One region of the Virgibacillus salexigens genome, then DNA from elsewhere that is predicted to be linked to it. Evidence: a T-box and tRNA genes for the amino acid it is inferred to sense, from the RefSeq annotation. Region 1 holds a T-box; the other holds one or more tRNA genes.

Region 1 (9,304 bases):
CACATCCATATTTTCTATTTGCTTTATCTTTTCCTGTAATCGTTTGGTAAGCGGAACTCCTCTTGTTTTAATTCCAACAAGTACTAGATCGTCCCCACCTTTATTCTTTTCCAGTATTTCATGCGCAATTCTTGTCAATGCTCTGTTTATTGACGGCTTATCTAAGATATCCGTTTTTTTCTTCATTCTGCCACCAACCAATCGTTTGAAAACTTTTCCTACAGGCCCTCTACTTACAAAAATATCCCTCTTTTCCATGAGGAAAAAAGGGATTAGGATTCTTTACTCGAATCATTTCCGTATCCTTTCTAGCCTCACGGGACTATTATTAAAGGGCCTTATCAATTCATCTGTTTAATTATTACAAAAGATAATTCGAATGTCAATATTTTTTATGAAGATAGGCAATTAATTCCTGAAAATAATCTGGTAAGTCTACTTCAAAGTGCATATATTCCTTCGTGGTTGGATGGGTAAATGCTATCTCTTTTGCATGTAATGCTTGTCCGTTTACATCAATTGTTTTTCTTGGACCGTATTTTGGGTCACCTACTAATGGATGATTAATATATTTCATATGAACACGAATCTGATGGGTTCTTCCCGTCTCTAGTTGACATTCGACATGTGTATAACCCGGGAATCGATCTAGTATTTGAAAATGGGTTATCGCTGCTTTCCCATTGTCCACAACTGCCATTTTTTGACGGTCTTTAGGATCCCGCCCAATAGGGGCATCAATCATTCCTTTTTCATGTGGAATTTCACCATGAACCATTGCTTGATAGGTTCGTTTTATATCCTTATTTGCCAATTGTTCTGCTAAACGCTGATGTGCTTGGTCATTTTTAGCAACAACCAATAAACCGCTTGTATCTTTATCGATTCGATGTACGATCCCAGGACGTTCCACACCATTTATTCCAGATAAATCATCACAATGATACAATAAGGCATGTACAAGTGTACCATGTTGATGACCAGGAGATGGATGAACAACCATTCCTTTTTGTTTATTAACGACTAATAAATCGCTATCTTCAAACACAATATCTAAGTCGATTGCTTCTGGTGTAAGATTTAACGGTTCAACTTCTGGAATCGACCATTGAATAATATCACCTGATTGACATTTATAATTAGCCTTCGTGACTTCATGATTTACATAAACGAATTGTTGAGCAATCCACGTCTGCACTTGTGATCGAGATATATCTTTATTTAAATCAGCTAATACTTTGTCAATCCGGGTACGATGCTGCTCTTCAGTTACAGTATGTTCAAATGTTGTCATGATTTGACTTTTCCTTTCTTTACTTCATCCATAATCATTGCCAAGATAATCAGGCATGCACCAATAACGAGACTTGAATCAGCTACATTAAATATCGGAAAATCATAACCGAATATAATAAAATCAAAGAAATCAACTACTTCCTGACGAAATAAACGATCAATGAAATTACCAATGGCTCCTCCTAACACCAAGCTTAACGCGATTGCAAGCCATTTACTCTCTTTTGCATACATTTGCATATAATAGATAACGACGATGACCACAATAGCGGTTACGATATAGAAAAATGTCATCTGACCTTCTAATATTCCCCATGCTGCTCCTGTATTTCGATGTGAGGTTATGTAAAAAAAGTTATCAATAATCGTAATTTGATCACCAAGCTCCATTGTTTTAACAATTATCCATTTCGTTAGTTGATCAATGGATATCATTATTAGTGCAATCAAGTAGTACCAATACATTGTTTTTCCCCCGATTTATTCTAATTTGTATCCCTTAATAGCATAATGGTTTCATCAAGTATTTTCAATATATCACAATCAAGCAAAAGCACAAGCATCTTTCATAGTTGCTACCAATTCTTAAATATGATTCATAACCTACATTCATTCCTAGAAATAGAGAGAATAAAAATAACTACTAGAAAATAAAAGGTATGAAGAAGATAGATAGTTACGCCCCTCTTCATTCTATAAAATATAATACACGCATAAGTGTATATTGAAAATATTTTATGCGTGTTTAAAGAATTAGCGTATCCCAAAATAAACGTAAGATCCCCAATGGCAGGCCTATTGTTTAATTGCTTATTTTTTTCACCTGCTTTAATGTCGCTACAATAAGAAAACTAACAATAACCAATAACAGCCAGGAACTCACCTTCCCTAGATGAACGATACTCCATGCATCGGCCTGATTGGGATATTCCCAGGCTCCAAAAAACGTTGCAATATTTTCAGCTACCCATATAAAAAATCCGATGAGGGTAAAAGAAAATACGATTGGCATACGATATTGAGTCCCATTAATTTCGTATATAACCCATGATTTCCAAAAAACGATAATTACAAGACCAGATAGAACCCAACGAATATCAAACCAATAATGATGGGTAAAAAAATTCAAATAAATCGCAGCTGCCAGCGGTACAACTATCAAAAACGATGGCCATCTAACCAGTTCAACCTCTAGCCTCCTCCATGCCTGACAAAGATAACTTGCTACACTTGCGTACATAAATCCACTGTACAAAGGCACCCCCAAAATCTTGGCATACCCCTCCTCTGGATAAGACCAGGAACCCATATGCACCTTAAAAAGTTCAAGCGCAAGTCCAATAACGTGAAACAATGTAATCACCTTTAGTTCATCCTTGGTTTCTAGCCCGGAATACACCATCCACCACTGCATTAGTAAACAGATCAGGAGTAACCAGTCATACCTTGGGAGAAAAGGAAGTGGAATGACTTGCGTCAAAGCTAAAGAGGCAAAGATAACGACAGGAAATAAACAAGACATGGCCTGTTGCCACCCAAAACGAATAAGTTGCTGTAGAGCTATAACGATTTTTCCCTTTCTTTTCATGTTAAGTGTCCCAATTTTATTAATCATGACTATCTTCATCTCTTCGGTATTCTAAAATATCTCCAGGCTGACATTCTAATGCCTTACAAATTGCGTCTAAAGTTGATATTCGAACCGCTTTTGCCTTTCCATTTTTCAAAATAGAAAGATTAGCCATTGTAATACCAACCCGTTCAGATAGTTCTGTTACACTCATTTTTCGTTTCGCCAACATCACATCAATATTAATTATAATCGCCATGTTATTCACCTCAGACCGTTAAATCATTTTCTGATTTTATTTCTATGGCATTCTTTAACAACTTCTGAAGAACAGCAGCAAAGACCGCAATAACAATGGAAGCAAAAATGATCACCAAGCCGAGCAAAACAATACCTGGAGCGTCATCTATCTCTGCCATTAGATATAAAATTGGGATAATTAATACATACAAGGCACTGATTGTAGTTGCACAGTGCTTTATATTCTTCAAGGCCATCACCGATAATTCCGAAAATGCTTTGTTCTTATCAATGTAAGTTAAAAGTTTTAATGTCTGATACAGAGCAAAGAAAAAAGGAATTGCCGTAGCATACAAAACAATAAGTAAAGGATATTGTAGATAAGCCAACTCAGGGAGCCATGAATTATATATTTGGGCTAATCTAGGTAATCCAACTATACACAAACCAAGAATCGGAATTCCAAGAATAAATACAACTACCCTTAAGAAGAGTGTTTCTCGTTTCATAAAAGCACCTCGCTTAGTTATCGTCAATTCAATTTTACCAATATATTTATCGTTTTACAATAAATAATTATCTAAATTCATTATTATTTTATTGCTTTACTTATATTTATTGCATTCAATAAATCGAAAAGCATTGTTCATAACTAAAACTGTTCGATGCCATTTATTACTTGCGTATGTATCAACGAAACATAAAAAGCCCCCTGTAAAACAATAATTCAGGGGGCTTTTTGTATCGCAATTCATGATCCTAGATCAGAAGATTTATTGTTGATAATGCTCTTTTACAACTGTTGCACAACGCGTACATAAGGTAGGATGTGCTTCATCCTCCCCAACGGTATTAGAAGATACCCAGCAACGTTCACAGGTTTCACCAGGATGCTTTTCAACAGCTACATCAACATATTCATAAGCTTTCGTATTAGATGCATTTTCACTAATATCTGCTTGTGAAACAATGAGATACTGATGAAGCTGATCCATCGATGATAAGATGGTTTTCGTTTGTTCATCTTTTGGAACAATGGTTAATTTTGCTTCAAGAGATTTTCCAATTACCTTTTCATTTCTAGCTTCTTCCAACGCTTTTAAGATATCGTCACGAACTTGCATGAAATGATCCCAGTTTTCAGCTGTATCATTAAACGTTGACATTTCTTCAGGGTTCGGAATATCCGTTAATTGAACACTTTCAGCTTCTGCACCTGGAATATATTCCCATATTTCTTCAGTTGTATGAGGAATAATCGGTGTTAATAATTTTACAAGCGCAGTAACGATTTCAAAGTATCCTGTTTGAATACTACGTCTACGCTGGTTATTCGCAGCCTCAATATATAAAATATCTTTTGCAAAGTCTAAATAGAATGAACTAAGATCAACCGCACAGAAATTATGAATTTGGTGAAAGATAGGTGAGAACTCATAATTATCATAGTTGTTACGAACCTCTGTTACTAATTTCTTCAGGCGATGAAGCATATATTTATCTACTTCTTCTAATTCTTCATTTGGAACACGATCCTGCTTCGGATCAAAATCTGCCAAGTTTGCTAGCATAAACCTGATTGTGTTACGAATTTTTCGATAAGCTTCTGAAATTTGCTTTAATATATCATCCGAAATCCGAACATCTGCTTGATAGTCTACAGAAGAGACCCATAAACGTAAAATATCAGCACCAAGTTGCTTTTGAACCTTTGCAGGACGAATAACGTTCCCTAATGATTTACTCATTTTTCGACCATTACCGTCCAGGGTAAACCCATGACTTATAACCGTTTTATAAGGTGATTTTCCTGTTACAGCTACTGATGTAGACAGAGAAGAATTAAACCATCCACGATATTGGTCACTACCTTCTAGATACACATCCGCTGGTCGATAGTGATCCTCCCTACCTAACAATACTGCTTCATGTGAAGAGCCAGAATCAAACCATACATCCATAATATCTGTTTCTTTTGTGAAGTTGCCGTTTGGACTATGCTCGGAAGTATATCCTTTTGGCAACAGATCCTTTGCTTCCCATTCAAACCAAATATTAGATCCATGTTCCTTAAACAAGTTGGACACATGCGTAATCGTTTCATCTGTAATAATTGGTGTTTTATCCTCTGCATAAAATACTGGGATTGGTACTCCCCACGTACGCTGACGAGAAATACACCAATCTTCTCGATCTCTTACCATATTATATAGCCGTGTCTCTCCCCATTGCGGGTACCAATTAATTGCTTTAATTTCATCCAAAATGGTTTGTCTAAAATCCTTTATAGAGGCAAACCATTGCGATGTTGCTCGGAATATGGTTGGTTTCTTGGTACGCCAATCATGTGGATAAGAGTGTGTAATAAATGCAAGCTTTAGTAATGCACCTGCTTCTTCTAGTTTTTCTGATACATTTTTATTTGCGGTATCATAGAATAGACCTTCAAAACCTGGTGCCTCGTCGGTAAATACACCTTTTTCATCCACTGGACATAATGCATCAATCCCATAGCGCTTCGATACATAAAAGTCATCTTCCCCATGCCCTGGTGCTGTGTGTACACAACCTGTACCTGCATCTGTAGTTACATGGTCTCCTAACATAACAAGAGATTCTCGATCGTAAAATGGATGTTTTGCCACAATTTTCTCTGCTTCTTCACCTTTAAATGTTTTAACTACTTCAGGATTTTGCCATTCGAGCGTTTCTGCTACCGTTTCTATGAGTGCTTGAGCAATAACATACTTTTCGCTTCCAACTGCAACTACTGCATAATCCAAATCAGGATGAACACTTATACCTAAATTTGCAGGGATCGTCCATGGCGTTGTTGTCCAAATAATGAATTTTTCTCCATCTTCTAGTAATCCTTTTCCTTCGGTTACTTCAAAGGAAACATAAATAGAAGGGGACCGTTTATCATGGTACTCGATTTCTGCTTCAGCAAGTGCTGATTCAGAAGAAGGAGACCAATATACCGGTTTTAAGCCTTTATAAATATATCCTTTCTTAGCCATTTCCCCGAAAACCTTAATTTGGGCAGCTTCATAATCTTTGGTAAGCGTAATATATGGGTTATCCCAATCTGCGCGGACACCTAATTTTTTGAATTGTTCTCGTTGATTATCTACTTGACTTAATGCATACTCCGCACATAACTTACGAAATTCAGCAATACTCAATTCCTTACGTTTAATTTTTTTATTCTTCGTTAATGCCGTTTCAATTGGCAGTCCATGTGTATCCCATCCTGGAACATATGGAGCATAATAACCACTCATTGATTTATAACGGGTAATAAAGTCTTTTAAAATTTTATTCAATGCATGACCAATGTGCAAATCTCCATTTGCATATGGTGGTCCATCGTGAAGAATAAATAGCGGACGGCCTTTTGTTCGATTTAAACTTTTTTCATAAATATTATTTTCTTCCCATGCAGCCTGTCGTATCGGTTCTTTATTCGGCAGATTCCCTCGCATAGGGAAGCCTGTTTTTGGCATAAGTAATGTATCTTTATACTCCATATTAATTCCTCCTTTGAATTAAACAAAAAAAGCCCTCTTCATCCCCAAAAGGGACGAGAAGGCTCGCGGTACCACCCTTATAAATTTGACATACCTGTCAAATCCACTTAGCATTCGTAACGTGAATAACCGTTCATTACTACTACTTTCATAATGAAAGCTCAAGAGTGATATTCTAAAAGCGTATCTGTACCAGGCTTTCACCATACCCTAGCTCGCTTAACAGTTTAACACTTCTATACTGGCTCTATCTTTGCTTTTAAACAATTTTGTTTTAGTAAAGCTATCTGTTTATGAATTATATGTAAAATATCAACAACCGTCAAGGCTTATGACTCATTTTCAACTAAATCTAAGTCCTCACCAAGCTCAGTATCAAATAGCTGGTCCCAATCGTCCGTATCGATCATGTCTAATTGGGCTTCAACAAGCATTTTTAATCGTGTACGGAATACTTTTGCTTGCTTTTTTAATTCCTCTACATCCATCGATATCCGACGCGATTTGGTTAATGCCTCATTAATAATACGGTCTGCATTTTTTTCTGCTTCTTTAATGATTAATTTCGATTCTTTTGAGGCACTTCCTTTTAATTCCTCAGCAGTCTCTTGAGCAATTAATATGGATTTATTCAATGTTTCCTCAATATTAGTAAAATGACCAAGCTTTTCATTTAAATGATCGACTTGTTCTTGTAGGTCTTTTTTCTCGCGAATGACCATTTCATAATCCTTAATTACTTGATCCAAAAATTCATTTACTTCATCTTCATCATATCCACGAAAGCTTCTTGTGAATTCTTTATTGTGAATATCTAATGGTGTTAATGGCACGATAGCCACCTCCTATTTTAATTTAGATCAAAGAACGAATCATCACATCCTACCATGTCTATTCGACAAATATCTGCTAAGTCCTGCAATTTATTTTAAGATTGCAGTTGTAAGTTTTAGCTTGTCCTTTTTTGTTTTTCCTCTCACTTCTACGACCTTACTTCTTCCTTTTCCTCTTAATGAAATTAAATCCCCTTCTTGCAATTGGAATTTCCCATCTTCTACAACTTTAAAATTCACTTTTACATACATTTTTTTTATATATTCCGCAGCATCTTTTCTAGAAATACGATAAATTTCTTTAACGATAGTATCCAATCGCAAAGAAGAAACCGTACTTTCCGTTTCTTCCCAATTTAGCTGCTTAACCTGTAGGAAGTCTAAAGGTTTTTCCTCTAATTGTAACGTTGCTTTTTTTATTGCATTTAGATTTGCCATCACATAAGCTGCAATTTCTTCAGCTACAACAATTTGGATAATACCATCTTCTACTAAAATATCACCAAGCTTTTTTCGTTTTATTCCTAAAGATAGAAAAGCTCCCATTGCATCGCGATGGGTCAGACTAACAAATTTACTTTGAAACTTGGTCTGTAACATCGTCAATTGAAAATCTTTTTCTGCAATCTGTTCATAAAAGGGAGCAATAATTGCACGTTTTCTTTCGGTATGTGGATTTCCACCGAAAAACATGACCTGAATATCTGATTCCTTTGTCCCCATCAGCATGTCCACAATCTGCTGTTCACGTGGATCAAGAAAGTCGGTTAGTTTAAGCTGAAAAGATTTCGATACTTGCTCTCGCCAAGAAAAAACCTGGTCTATGAAAGCTTCTTCATCTTTTCTAAAATGCTGATATATATCCATCCTATGTACCCTCTAGAAAACAAACATTTGGAAAAATTGACCTAACCCCATTCTAGCTAAATACAATACAAATATCGCTACAATTGGAGATAAATCAATCATACCAAGTGGTGGAATAAACTTACGGAATTGCTCTAAATATGGTTCACATATTTTGCCTAACATTTCTCCAAATGAGGACTCACGTGCTCCAGGGAACCAAGACATAAAAATATAAACAATTAACGCGTAACTATAAATCACAAACGCTAAATCTAATATACGGTATAATTCAAACATCTGCTGCTACCATCCTTTTTCATATTCATCTTCTGAGAATGCATCTGTAATGGTACCAGAAACATTCACATTATCCGGAGTACAAAGAAACGTTTGTGCTCCAAGTTTCTGGATATCTCCATTTACAGCATATACGGTACCACTAAGAAAATCCACGATTCGTTTTGCTTGATTACTGTCAAGGCGTTGTAAATTAATGACTACCGCTCGGCGATTAACAATGTTATCTGCAATTTCTTGAGCTTCATTATACGTTCTTGGTTCGCACAGTACGACTTTAGATGTAGGATTTTGCATACTGGTCAAGTTGACGACATTTCTATGCTTCTCTTTTGATGAAGACTGCTGTTGCTCGTTATCAAATTCATCTACATCAACATATTCATATTCATACTCATCATCCATCGTAAAATAATTCTTAATCTTATTTTTAATACTCATTTCGTTCACCTCACCCTACTAAATTTGTTCCAATTCGAACATGAGTGGCACCTTCTTCAATTGCCAACTGATAGTCATTACTCATTCCCATCGATAAATACATACAAGGTGCGTGAGCATGCTGTTTATCCTGAATGTGTAATTGTAACTTTTTTAGTTGTTTGAATATCGAACGCAAGCGATCTTCATCTTTAATATGAGGTGCCATTGTCATCAAACCAATGACGCGTACGTGAGGATATTTTTCG
Region 2 (9,304 bases), 860 kb from region 1:
GTGGAAAAAATCGTAACGGCAGAACAGAAAATAGCTGTAGAAAGTTATATGAATGAGATTCAGACCAAGTCAGATTTAGAAAGAACTGATTTAGCGAAAGAAAAAACAGGCGTTTTTACTGGGGCTTATGCGATTAATCCAGTTAATCAAGAAAAAATGCCAATTTGGATTGCTGACTATGTATTAATGAGTTATGGATCTGGAGCAATCATGGCGGTTCCTGCACATGATGAACGAGATTATGAGTTTGCTGTTAAATTTGAACTCCCCATCATTGAAGTAGTTGCTGGTGGCGATATTTCCAATGAAGCGTATATTGGAGACGGCGAACATGTTAATTCAGATTTCCTTAATGGCATGGATAAAAAGGCGGCCATCATAAAAATGATTGATTGGCTAGAGGAAACAGAGAATGGGACAAAGAAAGTTACCTATCGTCTTCGTGATTGGCTATTTGCACGTCAAAGATATTGGGGTGAACCCATCCCAATTATTCACTGGGAAGATGATACAATGACTGCAGTTCCTGAAGAGGAATTACCCCTTGAATTGCCAGAGATGGATAATATTAAACCATCAGGAAATGGAGAATCACCATTGGCAAATAGTGATTGGATTCATGTGGTTGATCCTAAAACAGGAATGAAGGGAAGAAGAGAAACAAATACAATGCCACAGTGGGCAGGAAGCTGCTGGTACTTCTTGCGTTATATTGATCCAACTAACCCAGACCAAATTGCAGATCCCAAGGCATTAAAAGAGTGGTTGCCAGTTGACATTTATATCGGTGGTGCCGAACATGCGGTGCTCCATTTATTGTATGCTCGTTTCTGGCATAAATTCTTGTATGATATTGGTGTTGTGCCTACTAAAGAACCGTTTATGAAATTATTTAATCAAGGAATGATTCTTGGTGAAGGTAATGAAAAAATGAGCAAATCAAAAGGGAATGTCGTTAACCCAGATGATATTATTGAGTCCCATGGTGCTGACACTTTACGATTATATGAGATGTTTATGGGTCCACTTGATGCATCTGTTGCATGGTCTGAAAACGGACTAGACGGAGCGAGGCGATTCTTGGACCGTGTGTGGCGATTAATTGTATCAGATGATGGGCAACAATCTGATAAAATTGTGGATGAGGAAATTAATGGGTTAGATAAGATTTACCATGAAACGGTGAAAAAAGTTACCGATGATTTTAATCATTTACATTTTAATACGGCGATCTCACAAATGATGGTATTTATTAATGAAGGTTACAAAGCAGAAAAATTACCAAAAGATTATATAGAAGGTTTTGTTAAGATGCTTTCACCGATAGCACCTCACGTAACAGAAGAGCTGTGGAGAATACTTGGTCATTCGGAAACAATCAGTTTCGAAGCTTGGCCAACATATGATGAAAGTAAACTTGTTGAAGATGAAGTGGAAGTAGTTATACAAATTATGGGGAAAGTAAGGGCAAAGGTGAGTATTGCGAAAGATACCACCAAAGAAGAGTTGGAAAAAATAGCACTAGAAAATGAAAAGATTCAAGAATTAATAGAAGGAAAAACGGTACGAAAAGTAATTGTAATTCCTGGGAAATTAGTTAATATTGTAGCGAATTAATAAAAAGATCTCTTCGGATACGAAGAGATCTTTTTATAGCACATTCGATTTTTAAGTAGATGGTATCCATTTCGTTTGTAAAATAATCCATTCTCCATTCTCATAATACCAGGTGGTTTCAACTGTACCTAACCTATCTGCATGGTAAGCTCCACTAATTTGTTGATAACTTTTTAATCCGTATCCTTTACTTTTACTAATTAATACTGGTTCAAAAAAGGCAATTGGGTCAATCATGACAGATTTATGAGATTCAAGTAAATTACCGTTTTTATCGTATATGCCAAGTCTGATATAATCTTCAGCACGATTCTGAACATCAATCGTAATCGGTTTATCTGTTGGGGTTAGTTTAATGATAACGTTAAAATTATCTTCAAAAGTCCCACTCAAATAGGCTTGCTCCGGAAGTGGATTTTCTTTAAGCTGACCTTGAGAAATTGTATTTAACTGATAATTGTAAAGTCCTCCACTCCCCCCAGTTGCACTTTGATAAAAGATATCTTTTTTGTTGTCGTGATTCAAGTCAATCATTTGTAAAGTTGGATCATAACCTCCACCAGCATAATTTATTTTCCAGCCTTCCTTTTGTTTATTTGTGATTTCTGTCCAAATTTCCCGATAAAAATTGGAGTCGGGAGAAAATAAGATGCCCTTTAGTTGGATTTTTTCATTTTGACCATCCCCATTAACGTCTGCATGGTATGTTTTAATCTGTATTGGTTTTTGTTCTGCTGCTTGTGAAACCAATGGATTTAATGCACAAATGATCCATAGCGAACATATACTTACTATTATTTTTTTCATCATGTACCTCTCCATTATCGTTTGTTATTATTAGTGTGTGTAGGAAAGTTGCATGTTATCCTTCTACAGCTTATTATTAAAATTGAATGTACTAGTTAAGGAGTGGTTCTAGATGAATACAATTCAAGAATTAAGCCCCCAAGAAGTGGAAGAAAAACTGGAAAACGATAAAAATATAGAAGTTATAGATGTTAGGGAAGATGAAGAAGTAGCTCAAGGAAAGATTGAACAGGCAAAACATATTCCGCTACAAGAGATTCCTGAAGCTGTAAATAAATTAGATAAATCCAAAGATTACGTAATGGTATGCCGTTCTGGAAGAAGAAGTATGAAAGCTGCTTCATTTCTACAAGATAATGGATATAGGGTTTATAATATGGCTGGTGGAATGCTTGAATGGAAAGGTGACGTTAGCAGCTGAAAAATGTAACAGAAAAAAGGATTGACTTTTTTCTGTTACAAATATATAATATTTTTTGCTGTCAAAAAAAGTGTTATTGTTTTTTGGCAAAAAAAATAGACTATTGACGATTAATGGGATACATGCTATAATATTTATTCCAGTGATGAAGTTGTTGGTTATAAGCTAATTCGACAGAGTTCATCTCTCAAATTTTACGCAATGAAATCATTGACAAGTTTTAATGCAAGTGATACAATGTAAAAGTTGCGCTAAAAAAAGAAATTTGCTCTTTGAAAACTGAACAAAACAACCAGTATGTCAAGAAAAACAGGTAACCTGTTATTTCTATAAAACAACCAGAAGGCAACTTCTGGAGAAGCTAAGAAGAATGATTAACGGTGTTTAATCATAAACAAACTTTATTGGAGAGTTTGATCTTGGCTCAGGACGAACGCTGGCGGCGTGCCTAATACATGCAAGTCGAGCGCGGGAAGCAGGCAGAACTCCTTCGGGAGTGATGCCTGTGGAACGAGCGGCGGACGGGTGAGTAACACGTGGGCAACCTGCCTGTAAGACTGGGATAACCCCGGGAAACCGGGGCTAATACCGGATAACACTTTTTGGTACATGCCAAGAAGTTGAAAGGCGGCCTTTTTGGCTGTCACTTACAGATGGGCCCGCGGCGCATTAGCTAGTTGGTAGGGTAACGGCCTACCAAGGCAACGATGCGTAGCCGACCTGAGAGGGTGATCGGCCACACTGGGACTGAGACACGGCCCAGACTCCTACGGGAGGCAGCAGTAGGGAATCTTCCGCAATGGACGAAAGTCTGACGGAGCAACGCCGCGTGAGTGATGAAGGTTTTCGGATCGTAAAACTCTGTTGTTAGGGAAGAACAAGTGCCGTTCAAATAGGGCGGCACCTTGACGGTACCTAACCAGAAAGCCCCGGCTAACTACGTGCCAGCAGCCGCGGTAATACGTAGGGGGCAAGCGTTGTCCGGAATTATTGGGCGTAAAGCGCGCGCAGGCGGTCCTTTAAGTCTGATGTGAAAGCCCACGGCTCAACCGTGGATGGCCATTGGAAACTGGAGGACTTGAGTACAGAAGAGGAGAGTGGAATTCCACGTGTAGCGGTGAAATGCGTAGAGATGTGGAGGAACACCAGTGGCGAAGGCGACTCTCTGGTCTGTAACTGACGCTGAGGTGCGAAAGCGTGGGGAGCGAACAGGATTAGATACCCTGGTAGTCCACGCCGTAAACGTTGAGTGCTAGGTGTTAGGGGGTTTCCGCCCCTTAGTGCTGAAGTTAACGCATTAAGCACTCCGCCTGGGGAGTACGGCCGCAAGGCTGAAACTCAAAAGAATTGACGGGGGCCCGCACAAGCGGTGGAGCATGTGGTTTAATTCGAAGCAACGCGAAGAACCTTACCAGGTCTTGACATCCTCTGACACCCCTAGAGATAGGGCATTCCCTTCGGGGACAGAGTGACAGGTGGTGCATGGTTGTCGTCAGCTCGTGTCGTGAGATGTTGGGTTAAGTCCCGCAACGAGCGCAACCCTTGATCTTAGTTGCCAGCATTGAGTTGGGCACTCTAAGGTGACTGCCGGTGACAAACCGGAGGAAGGTGGGGATGACGTCAAATCATCATGCCCCTTATGACCTGGGCTACACACGTGCTACAATGGATGGAACAAAGGGCAGCGAAACCGCAAGGTCAAGCAAATCCCATAAAACCATTCTCAGTTCGGATTGCAGGCTGCAACTCGCCTGCATGAAGCCGGAATCGCTAGTAATCGCGGATCAGCATGCCGCGGTGAATACGTTCCCGGGCCTTGTACACACCGCCCGTCACACCACGAGAGTTGGTAACACCCGAAGTCGGTGAGGTAACCTTTTGGAGCCAGCCGCCGAAGGTGGGACCAATGATTGGGGTGAAGTCGTAACAAGGTAGCCGTATCGGAAGGTGCGGCTGGATCACCTCCTTTCTAAGGATATTAAGAAGGCGAAAGGGCTCGTCTAGCGACGTATAAACTGGACTGAACCGAAGGAGATAAAGGAAACACAATGAGCGTAGCGAATTGTTGTTGACTTATCGTACGAAGGCGAAGGAAGTTTACTAGTCGTTGAGCACTGTAGCTGGTCTAACGGAACCCTGAAGCATCCCTTACGGGATCTTCGGGAAGGGCATACGTGGTTGTTTGGTTCAGTTTTGAGAGAGTAATTTTCTCCATATTACATAAATAGATGGGCCTGTAGCTCAGCTGGTTAGAGCGCACGCCTGATAAGCGTGAGGTCGGTGGTTCGAGTCCACTCAGGCCCACCATCTATTTTATATTATATACGGGGCCTTAGCTCAGCTGGGAGAGCGCCTGCCTTGCACGCAGGAGGTCAGCGGTTCGATCCCGCTAGGCTCCATTTTTGTACTTTGAAAACTAAATAAGAGTAACAACGACATCAGAAAGCTGAAACAACTGTTCAGCGACGTACGGACTGGACGGAGCCTGCGGAGATAAAGGAGACATGATGAACGTGAGTGAATCAATGTTGACTTATCGCACAAAGGTGAAGGAAGTCGCGCTAGTCGCTAGTTGATGAAGCTGGATTAAGCAAAGGCGATAAAGAAGTACGCTTATTCATTGAATAGCTAGTTAAGTGAATAAGGGCGCACGGTGGATGCCTTGGCACTAGGAGCCGAAGAAGGACGGGACTAACACCGATATGTCTCGGGGAGTCGTAAGTAGACATTGATCCGGGAATTTCCGAATGGGGGAACCCACTGTTCGTAATGGAACAGTACTTCTATCTGAATACATAGGATAGGAGAGGCACACCCGGGGAACTGAAACATCTCAGTACCCGGAGGAAAAGAAAGCAAATGCGATTTCCTAAGTAGCGGCGAGCGAAACGGAATCAGCCCAAACCAGAAGGCTTGCCTTCTGGGGTTGTAGGACACTCCATTGGAGTTACCAAGAAATTCATTAGATGAAGCGATCTGGAAAGATCCGCCAAAGAAGGTAAGAGCCCTGTAATCGAAAAGGAATTTCCTCCGGAGTGGATCCTGAGTACGGCGGAACACGTGGAATTCCGTCGGAATCCGGGAGGACCATCTCCCAAGGCTAAATACTCCCTAGTGACCGATAGTGAACCAGTACCGTGAGGGAAAGGTGAAAAGCACCCCGGAAGGGGAGTGAAAGAGAACCTGAAACCGTGTGCCTACAAGTAGTCGAAGCCCGTTTATGGGTGACGGCGTACCTTTTGTAGAATGGACCGGCGAGTTACGATCGTATGCAAGGTTAAGTGGAAGACACGGAGCCGCAGCGAAAGCGAGTCTGAATAGGGCGAATGAGTATGCGGTCGTAGACCCGAAACCGTGTGATCTACCCATGTCCAGGGTGAAGGTCAGGTAACACTGACTGGAGGCCCGAACCCACGTATGTTGAAAAATGCGGGGATGAGGTGTGGGTAGGGGTGAAATGCCAATCGAACACGGAGATAGCTGGTTCTCTCCGAAATAGCTTTAGGGCTAGCCTCAAGGAGATGAGTACTGGAGGTAGAGCACTGATTGGACTAGGGGCCCTCACCGGGTTACCGAATTCAGTCAAACTCCGAATGCCAGTTACTTTGCCTTGGGAGTCAGACTATGGGTGATAAGGTTCATAGTCGAAAGGGAAACAGCCCAGACCGCCAGCTAAGGTCCCTAAGTATACGTTAAGTGGAAAAGGATGTGGAGTTGCTTAGACAACCAGTATGTTGGCTTAGAAGCAGCCATCATTTAAAGAGTGCGTAATAGCTCACTGGTCGAGTGACTCTGCGCCGAAAATGTACCGGGGCTAAACGTATCACCGAAGCTGCGGATTGTTCTACGAACAATGGTAGGAGAGCGTTCAAAGTGCTGTGAAGTCAGACCGTGAGGACTGGTGGAGCGCTTTGAAGTGAGAATGCCGGTATGAGTAGCGAAAAAAGAGTGAGAATCTCTTTCACCGAATGCCTAAGGTTTCCTGAGGAAGGCTCGTCCTCTCAGGGTTAGTCGGGACCTAAGCCGAGGCCGAAAGGCGTAGGCGATGGACAACAGGTAGATATTCCTGTACCACCTCATGAGCGTTTGAACGATGGGGGGACGCAGTAGGATAAGGAAAGCGCACCGATGGAAGCGTGCGCCCAAGCAGTGAGAAAGTCGGATAGGCAAATCCGTCCGGCAATTTCAAGCTGTTATGGGGAGGGAAATAGAGTACCGAAGTTCCGGATTTCACACTGCCAAGAAAAGCCTCTAGTGAGTTCATAGGTGCCCGTACCGCAAACCGACACAGGTAGGCGAGGAGAGAATCCTAAGGTGAGCGGGAGAACTCTCGTTAAGGAACTCGGCAAAATGACCCCGTAACTTCGGGAGAAGGGGTGCTCCTCTGCCGAGGAGCCGCAGTGAATAGGCCCAAGCGACTGTTTAGCAAAAACACAGGTCTCTGCGAAGCCGTAAGGCGAAGTATAGGGGCTGACACCTGCCCGGTGCTGGAAGGTTAAGGGGAAGCGTTAGCACTTCGGTGCGAAGCGTTGAACCGAAGCCCCAGTAAACGGCGGCCGTAACTATAACGGTCCTAAGGTAGCGAAATTCCTTGTCGGGTAAGTTCCGACCCGCACGAAAGGTGCAACGACTTGGGCACTGTCTCAACGAGAGACCCGGTGAAATTATACTATGTGTGAAGATGCACATTACCCGCGACAGGACGGAAAGACCCCGTGGAGCTTTACTGTAGCCTGATATTGAATGTTGGTACAGCTTGTACAGGATAGGTGGGAGCCATCGAAGCGTGAGCGCTAGCTTACGTGGAGGCACCCGTGGGATACCACCCTGGCTGTACGAACCTTCTAACCCAGGACCGTAATCCGGTTCGGAGACAGTGTCAGGCGGGCAGTTTGACTGGGGCGGTCGCCTCCCAAAGAGTAACGGAGGCGCCCAAAGGTTCCCTCAGAATGGTTGGAAATCATTCGCAGAGTGTAAAGGCAGAAGGGAGCTTGACTGCGAGACCTACAAGTCGAGCAGGGACGAAAGTCGGGCTTAGTGATCCGGTGGTTCCGCATGGAAGGGCCATCGCTCAACGGATAAAAGCTACCCCGGGGATAACAGGCTTATCTCCCCCAAGAGTTCACATCGACGGGGAGGTTTGGCACCTCGATGTCGGCTCATCGCATCCTGGGGCTGTAGTCGGTCCCAAGGGTTGGGCTGTTCGCCCATTAAAGCGGTACGCGAGCTGGGTTCAGAACGTCGTGAGACAGTTCGGTCCCTATCCGTCGTGGGCGTTGGAAGTTTGAGAGGAGCTGTCCTTAGTACGAGAGGACCGGGATGGACACACCGCTGGTGTACCAGTTGTTCCGCCAGGAGCATAGCTGGGTAGCTACGTGTGGCAGGGATAAGTGCTGAAAGCATCTAAGCATGAAGCCCCCCTCTAGATGAGACTTCCCATCACTTCAAGTGAGTAAGATCCCTCAGAGATGATGAGGTTGATAGGTTCGAGGTGGAAGCGTGGTGACACGTGGAGCTGACGAATACTAATCGATCGAGGACTTAACTAACCAATTTGGCTTTGAAACGTCGTTGAATGATCTCTTATTTAGTTTTTAGGGTACAAATAGCGGAGAGGTCACACCTGTTCCCATGCCGAACACAGTAGTTAAGCTCTCCAGCGCCGATGGTAGTTGGGGCTTTGTCCCTGCAAGAGTAGGACGCCGCCAGGCCATTTTAAAAGCTGTTCGTATGTTTATACGGACAGCTTTTCTAACACTAAATATATTCATTTTATCCCTACAAACTCTGCCTGAAATAGTAAAAGTCAATATTTTTAAAAAACCATATAAACAAATGGCCTCAGTACTCTTAAAACGAAGACTGAGGCCATTGTTAATTCGATATATTCAACAACTTTAAAAGTTTATTCAGCAATACAAGATTAGGTTAGGTTATTTTCTTCTGTAAGATTTCTGCCTTTTTTTCCACTTAATGAATTCGTTATAGAGGTGATGGCTCCATCACCTGTAACATTACAAGCTGTTCCAAGACTGTCTTGTGCTAAGTATAGAGCTATCATTAAAGATACCATCGTTGCGTCAAAACCTAGCATACTTTTGAGCAAGCCAATAGCAGCCATTACTGCACCACCAGGAACCCCTGGAGCAGCAATCATTGTTATACCTAACATTAAGATAAATGGAAATACAGCTGAGAATGTACCAGGCTCTCCTTGTAAAAACATGACAGCTAAAGAACAACTTACTAACGTAATTGTACTTCCAGATAGATGTATATTTGCGAGTAAAGGAACTGTAAAATCAGCTATTCCTTCTCGTACTTTTAATGTTTTTGTATGTTTTAAAGTTACTGGAATGGTAGCGGCAGAAGATTGAGTTCCTAACGCTGTAAAATATGCAGGTATCATTCGTTTTATCATACTGATTGGGTTTTGCTTACTTAACGTTCCAGCTAATG

Evidence for each region. A T-box is a leader RNA that pairs with one kind of tRNA and senses whether it is charged. The one in region 1 lies ahead of ileS (isoleucine--tRNA ligase), so its partner is inferred to be a tRNA-Ile.
Region 2: it has a tRNA-Ile gene. The T-box ahead of ileS (isoleucine--tRNA ligase) is inferred to sense a tRNA for this amino acid. The anticodon was not compared.

What each region holds. Positions count from the first base shown of each region.
Region 1 covers NZ_CCDP010000001.1:2,487,376-2,496,679, forward strand. Annotated here, with positions in the region: gene pyrR (bifunctional pyr operon transcriptional regulator/uracil phosphoribosyltransferase PyrR) at 1-186, opposite strand, end outside; gene BN990_RS11955 (RluA family pseudouridine synthase) at 383-1,294, opposite strand; gene lspA (signal peptidase II) at 1,291-1,761, opposite strand; gene BN990_RS11965 (DUF817 domain-containing protein) at 2,099-2,911, opposite strand; gene BN990_RS11970 (helix-turn-helix domain-containing protein) at 2,904-3,125, opposite strand; gene BN990_RS11975 (DUF2975 domain-containing protein) at 3,136-3,615, opposite strand; gene ileS (isoleucine--tRNA ligase) at 3,880-6,636, opposite strand; T-box leader at 6,683-6,899, opposite strand; gene BN990_RS11985 (DivIVA domain-containing protein) at 6,966-7,469, opposite strand; gene BN990_RS11990 (YlmH family RNA-binding protein) at 7,560-8,336, opposite strand; gene BN990_RS11995 (YggT family protein) at 8,349-8,615, opposite strand; gene BN990_RS12000 (cell division protein SepF) at 8,622-9,056, opposite strand; gene BN990_RS12005 (YggS family pyridoxal phosphate-dependent enzyme) at 9,067-9,304, opposite strand, start outside.
Region 2 covers NZ_CCDP010000001.1:1,629,937-1,639,240, forward strand. Annotated here, with positions in the region: gene leuS (leucine--tRNA ligase) at 1-1,617, shown strand, start outside; gene BN990_RS07420 (hypothetical protein) at 1,669-2,424, opposite strand; gene BN990_RS07425 (rhodanese-like domain-containing protein) at 2,537-2,845, shown strand; rRNA gene BN990_RS07430 (16S ribosomal RNA) at 3,247-4,814, shown strand; tRNA gene BN990_RS07435 (tRNA-Ile) at 5,076-5,152, shown strand; tRNA gene BN990_RS07440 (tRNA-Ala) at 5,172-5,244, shown strand; rRNA gene BN990_RS07445 (23S ribosomal RNA) at 5,476-8,394, shown strand; rRNA gene rrf (5S ribosomal RNA) at 8,441-8,556, shown strand; gene BN990_RS07455 (dicarboxylate/amino acid:cation symporter) at 8,769-9,304, opposite strand, start outside.